3 regions of the Streptomyces sp. NPDC014891 genome follow, and region 1 is predicted to be linked to each of the others. Evidence: riboswitches for the same ligand, from Rfam matches in the RefSeq annotation. Region 1 holds a riboswitch; each other region holds the start of a gene.
What was found. Region 1 has a riboswitch for thiamine pyrophosphate ahead of ACF09E_RS15610 (thiamine ABC transporter substrate binding subunit). Riboswitches for the same ligand answer to the same signal wherever they lie in the genome.

Region 1 (3,270 bases):
GGAGGCTCGGGCCCCTGGTTACCGCGTTCCGTCTGCGACACTGGGGGAACCATGCCCAAGCCCGGAGAACTCACTTTCGTCGCCCCCCGCGGAGCCAAGAAGCCGCCGCGGCACCTGGCCGACCTCACGCCCGCCGAGCGGAAGGAGGCCGTCGCCGCGATCGGTGAGAAGCCGTTCCGCGCCAAGCAGCTGTCCACCCACTACTTCGCGCGGTACGCGCACGATCCCGCCGAGTGGACCGACATCCCGGCCGCCTCGCGGGAGAAGCTGGCCGGGGAGCTGCTGCCCGATCTGATGTCCGTCGTCCGGCACATCTCGTGCGACGACGACACCACCCGCAAGACCCTGTGGCGGCTGCACGACGGCACGCTCGTCGAGTCGGTGCTCATGCGCTACCCGGACCGGGTGACCATGTGCATCTCCTCGCAGGCCGGCTGCGGGATGAACTGCCCGTTCTGCGCGACGGGGCAGGCCGGGCTCGACCGGAACCTGTCGACCGCCGAGATCGTGCACCAGATCGTGGACGGCATGCGGTCGCTGCGCGACGGGGAGGTGCCCGGGGGACCGGCGCGGCTCTCCAACATCGTGTTCATGGGCATGGGGGAGCCGCTCGCGAACTACAAGCGGGTCGTCGGAGCCATCCGGCGCCTCACCGACCCCGAGCCGGACGGCCTCGGGCTCTCGCAGCGCGGGATCACCGTGTCCACGGTGGGTCTGGTGCCCGCGATGCTGCGCTTCGCCGACGAGGGCTTCAAGTGCCGTCTCGCCGTCTCGCTGCACGCCCCGGACGACGAGCTCCGGGACACCCTGGTGCCCGTTAACACGCGCTGGAAGGTCCGCGAGGTCCTCGACGCGGCCTGGGAGTACGCGGAGAAGTCCGGCCGCCGGATCTCCATCGAGTACGCGCTCATCCGGGACATCAACGACCAGGCGTGGCGCGGCGACCTGCTGGGCCGACTGCTCAAGGGGCGCCGGGTCCACGTGAACCTGATCCCGCTGAACCCGACGCCGGGTTCGAAGTGGACGGCCTCGCGTCCGGAGGACGAGAAGGCCTTCGTCGAGGCCATCGCCCGCCACGGCGTGCCGGTGACCGTGCGGGACACCCGGGGCCAGGAGATCGACGGTGCCTGTGGACAGCTGGCGGCCGCCGAACGCTGACCTTGTACTCTGAGGTCGAACACATCTCCATATTCCGACAGGGGAGCGCCACAGCGCTGAGAGTGCGGTCACCGTAGGACCGCAGACCCTCTGAACCTTGCCCAGGTCATTCTGGGTAGGAAGTTCGGTCGTTAACTCAAGCTGTTGCGCCCTGCCCGCGTCCGGTCCGCCGGTCGTGGGCAGGGCCGCGTCTCTTCCTGGTCACACCCAGGAGGAATCTCAGTGAGCACCATTCCGGTGAGCATCAAGAAGGCCGCCGCCGCCGCGCTCGTCGCGGCGCTCGGCGTCACCACCCTCGCCGCCTGCGGCGCGGACGACGCCGGCAAGGCGTCCGGCCCGTCCGGCGCGCCCGCGCCCAAGACCGTGACCCTCGTGAGCCACGACTCGTTCAACGCCTCCAAGGAGGTGCTGGCCGCGTTCACCCGGCAGACCGGCTTCACCGTCAAGGTGCTGAAGAGCGGCGACGCCGGCGAGGCCGTCAACAAGGAGATCCTGACCAAGGGCTCCCCGCAGGGCGACGTCTTCTTCGGCGTCGACAACACGCTGCTGTCCCGCGCCCTCGACAACGGGATCTTCGTGCCGTACGCCGCGAAGGGCCTCGACGGTGTCCCGGCCGCGTACCGGCTCGACAAGGAGCAGCGGGTCACCCCGATCGACTCCGGCGACATCTGCGTCAACTACGACAAGAAGTACTTCGCCGACAAGAAGCTGGCGCCGCCGGTGACCTTCGACGACCTGGCGAAGCCCGCGTACCGGGACCTGCTCGTCGTCGAGAACCCCGAGCGCTCCTCCCCGGGCCTCGGCTTCCTCCTCGGCACGGCCGCGAAGTACGGCGACGACGGCTGGCAGGACTACTGGAAGAAGCTCAAGGCCAACGGCGTCAAGACCGTCGACAGCTGGGAGCTCGCCTACAACCAGGAGTTCTCCGGCTCCGCCGGCGGCAAGCAGGCCAAGGGCGACCGGCCGCTCGTCGTCTCGTACGCCTCCAGCCCGCCGGTCGAGGTGCTCTACGCCGAGCCGCAGCCGAAGACCGCCCCCACCGGGGTGTCCACTGGGACCTGCTTCCGGCAGACCGAGTTCGCGGGCCTGCTGAACGGCGCGAAGAACCCCGAGGGCGGCAAGGCCCTGATCGACTTCCTGATCTCCAAGAAGTTCCAGGAGGACATGCCGCTCCAGATGTTCGTCAACCCGGTGGCGAAGGACGCGGCCCTGCCCGAGCTGTTCACGAAGCACGGCGTCGTGATCGACAAGCCGGAGACCATGGCGCCCGAGAAGATCGCCGAGAAGCGTGACCCGTGGATCCAGCAGTGGTCGTCACTCGTTCTGAAGTAGTCCCCGACCGCCGGGGAAGCGCGGCGCGGCTCGGCCTGATGGCCCTGCCCGTCGCCTTCTTCGCGCTCTTCTTCGCCTGGCCCGTCGTCTCGATCGTCGAGCGCGGGCTCCGGGTCGACGGGCTGTGGCGGTTCGGCCGGTTCGGCGAGACGCTGAGCCGGCCGGAGATCCTCGACGTCCTGTGGTTCACGCTCTGGCAGGCGCTCGCCTCCACCGGTCTCACCCTGCTGATCGCGCTGCCCGGCGCGTACGTCTTCGCGCGCTTCGAGTTCCGCGGGAAGGTGCTGCTGCGCGCCGTCGTCACCGTGCCCTTCGTGATGCCGACCGTCATGGTCGGTACGGCCTTCCTGGCGCTCGTCGGGCGCGGCGGCCTCCTCGACGAGCTGTGGGGCGTACGGCTCGACACCACGGTCTGGGCCATCCTGATCGCCCATGTGTTCTTCAACTACGCCGTGGTCGTACGGACCGTCGGCGGACTGTGGGCGCAGTTGGACCCGCGGCAGGAGGAGGCGGCCCGGGTGCTCGGCGCGTCCCGCTGGCGGGCGTGGCGGACGGTGACCCTGCCGGCGCTGGCCCCCTCGGTGGCCGCGGCGGCGCTCATGGTCTTCCTGTTCACGGCGAGCTCCTTCGCCGTCGTGGAGATCCTCGGCGGCTCCACGTACTCCACCCTGGAGACGGAGATCTACCGGCAGACCGTCGTCCGCTTCGACCTGACCACGGCGGCCGTCCTCACGATGCTGCAGTTCGCCGCCGTCGGCGCCGTCCTCGCCGTGCACGCCC
Region 2 (3,270 bases), on a different contig from region 1:
GCCCGACGAGGCCCTTGACGATCCTGTCGCCCTGGATGAAGGCGGCGGGCACCTGCAGGGCGTTGTTCTCTCCACGGCGCACGGCGATGAGCTGGCCTTCCTTGATCAGCTGCCGCACGCGCGTCACCTCGACATCGAGCATCTCCGCGATGTCGGGCACATAGAGCCAGGCGGGGACGAGCGCATCGATCTTCACGTCAATCTCGGTCACAGGACAAGCCTGCCATCCCGGACTGACAGCCGGTAGTCGGGCCCCGCGCGACCGCCGCCTCGAGGGGGACGGCGGGGCCCGATCGGCGGGACGCCCCCTACGCGACCGCCGCCTTGAGGGGGACGGCGGGGTCCGCGGCCCGGGCGGGGTCCACGGCGGTCCCGGCCTCGATCAGCTTCCGTCCCTGGGCCAGGTCGCGGGGGCGGCCCACGGCGAGCAGGGCCACCGGGACCCCGGCCCGGAGCCACAGCACGGACCAGGCCGGCTCGGCCGGGTCGCCGCGCCAGAGCAGCTCGTCCGCGTCGGCGTGGTGGCCGGCGAACTGGACGAAGCGGCCGAACTGCTCGGACCAGAAGTACGGGACGGGGTCGTAGGGGCCGGGATCCTCGCCGGCGTCCGCCCCGGCGATCGTCGCGGCGACGGAGCGGGGACCCTGCAGGGCGTTGTCCCAGTGGTGGACGAGGAGGCGCCGCCCGTAGCGGGCGGAGGGGAAGGAGGCGCAGTCCCCGACCGCGTACACGTCGGGCAGGCTGGTGCGCAGCCGCTCGTCGGCGGTGACGGCGCCGTCGGGGTCGAGGGCGATCCCGGAGCCGGTGAGCCATCCGGTGGCGGGGCGGGCCCCGATGCCGACGACGACCGCGTCGGCGGGCAGCTCGCGGCCGTCGGCGAGGACGACCCGTCCGGGTGCGCCGGGTTCGACCGTGTGGACGCGGGCGTCGGTGAGGAGTTCGGCGCCGTTCTCGCCGTACCACTCGGCCATGGGGGCGGTGACCTCGGCGGGCAGCGCTCCGGCGAGGGGGCGGTCGGCGGCCTCGACGACGGTGACGGCGCAGCCGGCGGCGCGCGCGGCCGTGGCGAACTCGGCGCCGATCCATCCGGCGCCGACGACCACGACGTCGTGGCGGCGCTCCAGGACGGGTCCGAGCCGGACGGCGTCGTCGAGGGTGCGCAGCAGATGGACGCCGGGGACGCCGTCGGTGCCGGGCAGGGTGACCGGCTGGGCTCCGGTGGCGAGGACGAGGGCGTCGTACGCGACGGGTCCGGCCTCGGTGTCGATCTCGTGGTCGGCGGCGCGCAGCCCGGTGACGTCGAGGCCGAGGCGGAGCTCGATGCCGAGCTCGTCGAAGTCCACGTCGAAGGCGGAGTCCTCGGCCTTGCCGAGGAGGACGGCCTTGGAGAGCGGGGGCCGGTCGTAGGGCTGGTGGGGCTCGGCCCCGATGAGGGTCACGGGGCCGGTGAAGCCCCGTTCCCGCAGGGCGACGGCGGTCTGGACGCCCGCCATGCCGGCGCCGACGATCACGACGTGCTGCTGTGCCTGCTTCTGCTCGCTCACCCGACCACCTTACGCATCTGACGGACCGTCAGGAAGGGAGGGGTCTGCGCCCGGCCCGGAGCGGAAGCTAGTGTGTCGGGCGTAAAGCACTCGCGGGAGCCCGGACGCACCGGGCTGAGAGGGAGGCTGGGACGGCCTCCGACCGTACGAACCTGATCCGGGTCATGCCGGCGAAGGGAGGGGCTGGACGCCCATGCGTTCTTCCGAAGTCCACACGCCAGAGGAGCACGCGCCAGAGGTCCGCGCGGCCGCGGACCACGCGCCGGGAGCCGGGACGCCGGACGCCGCAGGACCGCCTGCCGCGCGGCCCGCCGCCGGAACGTCCGACGCCGGGCCGTCCGACGCTGGACCGCCCGCCGCCGGGCCGTCCGACGTCCGCGGGAGCGACGTCCTCGTGGTCGGGGGCGGGATCATCGGCCTGGTCACGGCCTGGCGGGCCGCCCTGCGCGGCCTGCGCACCGCCGTGGTCGACCCGGCCCCCGGCGGCGGCGCCGCCCACGTGGCGGCCGGGATGCTCGCCGCCGTCACCGAACTGCACTACGGCGAGGAGACCCTCCTCGGGCTCAACCTCGCCTCCGCCGCCCGCTACCCCGCGTTCGTCGCCGAACTGGAGGAGGCCACCGGCCACGACGTCGGCCACCGCGCCTGCGGCACGCTCGCCGTCGCCCTCGACGCCGACGACCGGGCCCATCTGCGCGAACTGCACGCCCTGCAGAGCCGCTGCGGACTCGCCTCGGAGTGGCTCAGCGGCCGCGAGTGCCGCCGGCTGGAACCGATGCTGGCCCCCGGGGTGCGCGGCGGGCTCCGGGTGGACGGCGACCACCAGGTCGATCCGCGCCGGCTCGCCGCCGCGCTCCTCGTCGCCTGCGAACGGGCCGGAGTGGTCTTCCACCGCGCCCTCGCCGAGCGCCTGACGGTGCGGCGGGACCGGGCGCACGGTGTCGTGCTCGCCGGGGGCCGGGAGCTGACGGCCGAGCAGGTCGTGCTCGCCGCCGGCAGCCTGAGCGGCCGCCTCGCGGGCGTGCCCGACGAGGTGCTGCCGCCGGTGCGCCCGGTGAAGGGCCAGGTGCTGCGGCTGCGGGTGCCCGCGCCGTACGCCCCCTTCCTCTCCCGGACGGTCCGGGCCGTCGTCCGGGGCAGCCACGTCTACCTGGTGCCCCGCGAGAACGGCGAACTCGTCGTCGGCGCCACCAGCGAGGAGCTCGGCTGGGACACCACGGTGACGGCGGGCGGGGTGTACGAGCTGCTGCGCGACGCCCACGAGCTGGTCCCCGGGCTCACGGAGCTGCCGCTGACCGAGACCCTGGCGGGCCTGCGCCCCGCGTCCCCCGACAACGCCCCGCTGCTCGGCCCCACCGCCCTGCCCGGGCTGCACCTGGCCACCGGCCACTACCGCAACGGGGTCCTGCTCACCCCCGTCACCGGCGACGTCATGGCCGAGGTGCTCACCACCGGCGCCCTCCCCGACGAGGCCCGCCCCTTCACCCCGCGCCGGTTCTCCGCCGCGCCCGCCCCCGTACGTCAGGAGCAGCCCGCATGAACGTGTCCGTGAACGGAGAGGCCCGCGTGCTCTCCGGCCCCGTCTCCCTCGGCGCCCTCGTGGCGACGCTCACCAAGGCCCCGTCCGGGGTCGCCGCCGCCCTCAACGAGACGGTGGTGCCGCGCGGGGCCTGGGAGACGACGCTCCTCGGCGAGGGCGACCGGGTCGAGATCCTCACCGCGGTCC
Region 3 (3,270 bases), on a different contig from region 1:
GCGACCAGACCGATCGATCCCACCAGGGTCCGGACGATCTCCTCGGCGACCAGCTCGCTGTTGGCCACCGTCCCCATGCTGCTCTGCGCGATGGAGAAGAGCAGCAGCAGCGGGAGGGCGGCACCCGCGTAGGCGAGCACCAGCGTGTTCACGACCGAGGCGATGTGGTCCCGGCCGATCCGGATGCCGGCCCGGTACAGGGCACGCGGCCCCATGCCCGGATCGGCCTGCTTGAGCTCCCAGACCGCCGACGTCTGGGTGACCGTGACGTCATCGAGCACACCGAGCGAACCGATGATCACACCGGCCAGGAGCAGGCCGGACATGTCGATCTCCGGGTACAGGCCGTGGATCAGGCCGGTGTTGTCGTCGGTGTTGCCGCTCAGCGAGGCCCAGCCGATGAACACCGAGCCGAGCAGGCCGATCAGCAGGAGCGAGATCAGCGTCCCCAGCACCGCGACCGAGGTCCGGGCCGAGAGCCCATGGCACATGTAGAGGGCGATCAGCATGATCGCACTCGATCCGACCACCGCCACGACCAGTGGGTTCGACCCGTCGAGGACCGCCGGCAGGATGAAGAACGTCAGGATGAGGAAGCTCACGACCAGCGCGACGAGGGCCATCACGCCTTTCATCCGGCCGACCAGCACGACGGCGACCGCGAAGATCCCGGCCAGCACCGCCAGCGGGAACTTGCGGTTCACGTCGGTCACCGAATACTGCAGGTCACGCGGCGCGTCGGGGGCGTAGGCAACCACCACGCCCTGGCCCTCGTGCAGTTGGCGCGGGGCGTCGGGCTGCACGATCTCGGTGAACGTGCGCCCCTTCTCCGGACCGCTGGTGACCTCGATCGTCGCCTTCCCGCACGTCCCCTCCTGCGACCTGACCGCCTCGCGCCCCTCCGGCGTCGAGGTGTCACCGGTGGGCGGCACCTGACCCGCGTTCACGGAGGCGCAGTCGACCTGCTGGACCGAGACGACCCTGCCCTGCTCGGTCTGCCGGTCGAAGCCGACGCCGGTGCGCTCGTGCGGGGGCGTGCCACCGGGCCACAGCACCACCAGCCCGACCACGACCGCCGTGGCGAAGGGGATGAGGATCGCGGCGATGACCCTGCGCAGATGCCGGGACACCGGGGTCGCGGGCCCGTGGCTGTGGCTGTGCCCATGGGATCCGTGTGCCGGACCGTGCCCGTGCGAGGCATGCGGCGCGGCATGCTCGTGGGGCCCGCGGTCGTGGTCGTGGCCGTGCGGCTCGGGGGTCTGTCGGGGGGAAGTCACCGACCGATCATCGCAAGAACGGCAGGGGCCCACTGTTCAGCACGCCAGGGATGACGCTAGCGTGGTGGCACCTTTGCACACGCGGGAGCTCGGAGCACCGGGCTGAGAGGGCGCTGATCACCGTACGCGCGTACCGATGTACGTACGGGAGGAGGCTGCGCCGACCGCCGAACCTGTTACCGGGTAATGCCGGCGTAGGGAGATCGGTCTCATGACCATTCAGGATGCACGCACGCCTGCCTCCGAGCAGAACGACACCTCTGCCGACGGCGCTCGCACGCCGGGCTGGCACAAGGGATACGTCCAGGGCTCGCGCCCCGACCTCAGGGTGCCGGTCCGCCAGGTGCACCTCACCAACGGCAAGGACGTCACGCTGTACGACACGTCCGGCCCGTACACCGACCCGGGCGTCGACACCGACGTACGCCGGGGCCTTCCGCCGCTGCGCGAGAACTGGATCATCACGCGCGGCGACACCGAGGAGTACGCGGGCCGGCCGGCCCGTCCCGAGGACGACGGCATCAAGCACACCTCGCCGCGCGGCGGGGGACTCAAGAACCTCGACGCGGTCTTCCCCGGCCGCCCGCGCCTGCCGCGCCGCGGTCGCGAGGGCCGGGCCGTGACCCAGCTCGCGTACGCCCGCCGGGGGGAGATCACCCCGGAGATGGAGTACGTGGCGATCAGGGAGAACGTCTCCCCCGAGGTCGTGCGCGAGGAGATCGCCGCGGGCCGCGCGGTGCTCCCGGCGAACGTCAACCACCCGGAGATCGAGCCGATGATCATCGGCAAGCGGTTCCTGGTGAAGGTCAACGCCAACATCGGCAACTCCGCCGTCACCTCCTCCATCGAGGAGGAGGTGGAGAAGATGACCTGGGCCACCAAGTGGGGCGCCGACACGGTGATGGACCTGTCCACCGGCCGCAACATCCACACGACCCGCGAGTGGGTCCTGCGCAACTCCCCCGTGCCCATCGGCACCGTGCCGCTCTACCAGGCACTGGAGAAGGTCGACGGCCGCGCCGAGGACCTGAGCTGGGAGATCTACAAGGACACGGTCATCGAGCAGGCCGAGCAGGGCGTGGACTACATGACGGTGCACGCCGGCGTGCTCCTGCCGTACGTGCCGCTCACCGCGCGCCGCAAGACCGGCATCGTCTCGCGCGGCGGTTCGATCATGGCCGCCTGGTGCCTCGCGCACCACAAGGAGAACTTCCTCTACACGCACTTCGAGGAGCTCTGCGAGATCCTCGCGACGTACGACGTCACCTACTCGCTCGGCGACGGGCTCCGCCCGGGGTCGATCGCGGACGCCAACGACGAGGCGCAGTTCGCCGAGCTGCGCACGCTCGGCGAGCTGAACACGATCGCCAAGCGGCACAACGTGCAGACGATGATCGAGGGCCCCGGGCACGTCCCGATGCACAAGATCAAGGAGAACATCGACCTCCAGCAGGAGATCTGCGAGGAGGCGCCGTTCTACACGCTCGGCCCGCTGACCACGGACGTCGCGCCCGCGTACGACCACATCACCTCCGGCATCGGCGCGGCCATGATCGCCTGGTGGGGTACGGCGATGCTCTGCTACGTCACGCCCAAGGAGCACCTGGGCCTGCCGAACCGCGACGACGTGAAGACCGGCGTCATCACGTACAAGATCGCGGCCCACGCGGCGGACCTGGCCAAGGGCCACCCGGGCGCGCAGGAGTGGGACGACGCGCTGTCGGACGCGCGCTTCGAGTTCCGCTGGGAGGACCAGTTCAACCTGGCGCTTGACCCGGACACCGCGCGCGAGTTCCACGACGAGACGCTGCCCGCGGAGCCCGCGAAGACCGCGCACTTCTGCTCGATGTGCGGACCCAAGTTCTGCTCGATGAAGATCTCGCAGGACATCCGCCGGGAGCACGGCGGCGACCTGAAGGCGGACGAGATCGAGGCCGGAATGGCCGCGAAGTCGGCCGAGTTCGCGGCGACGGGCAACCGCGTGTACCTCCCG

Region 2: another riboswitch for thiamine pyrophosphate. It lies ahead of thiO (glycine oxidase ThiO); the one in region 1 lies ahead of ACF09E_RS15610 (thiamine ABC transporter substrate binding subunit).
Region 3: another riboswitch for thiamine pyrophosphate. It lies ahead of thiC (phosphomethylpyrimidine synthase ThiC); the one in region 1 lies ahead of ACF09E_RS15610 (thiamine ABC transporter substrate binding subunit).

What each region holds. Positions count from the first base shown of each region.
Region 1 covers NZ_JBIBWF010000005.1:63,263-66,532, reverse strand. Annotated here, with positions in the region: gene rlmN (23S rRNA (adenine(2503)-C(2))-methyltransferase RlmN) at 52-1,158, shown strand; TPP riboswitch at 1,188-1,298, shown strand; gene ACF09E_RS15610 (thiamine ABC transporter substrate binding subunit) at 1,396-2,490, shown strand; gene ACF09E_RS15605 (ABC transporter permease) at 2,529-3,270, shown strand, end outside.
Region 2 covers NZ_JBIBWF010000009.1:69,088-72,357, reverse strand. Annotated here, with positions in the region: gene ACF09E_RS24945 (Rv2175c family DNA-binding protein) at 1-211, opposite strand, end outside; gene ACF09E_RS24940 (NAD(P)/FAD-dependent oxidoreductase) at 309-1,493, opposite strand; TPP riboswitch at 1,627-1,740, shown strand; gene thiO (glycine oxidase ThiO) at 1,738-3,084, shown strand; gene thiS (sulfur carrier protein ThiS) at 3,081-3,270, shown strand, end outside.
Region 3 covers NZ_JBIBWF010000011.1:71,667-74,936, forward strand. Annotated here, with positions in the region: gene ACF09E_RS28665 (YibE/F family protein) at 1-1,277, opposite strand, end outside; TPP riboswitch at 1,349-1,495, shown strand; gene thiC (phosphomethylpyrimidine synthase ThiC) at 1,489-3,270, shown strand, end outside.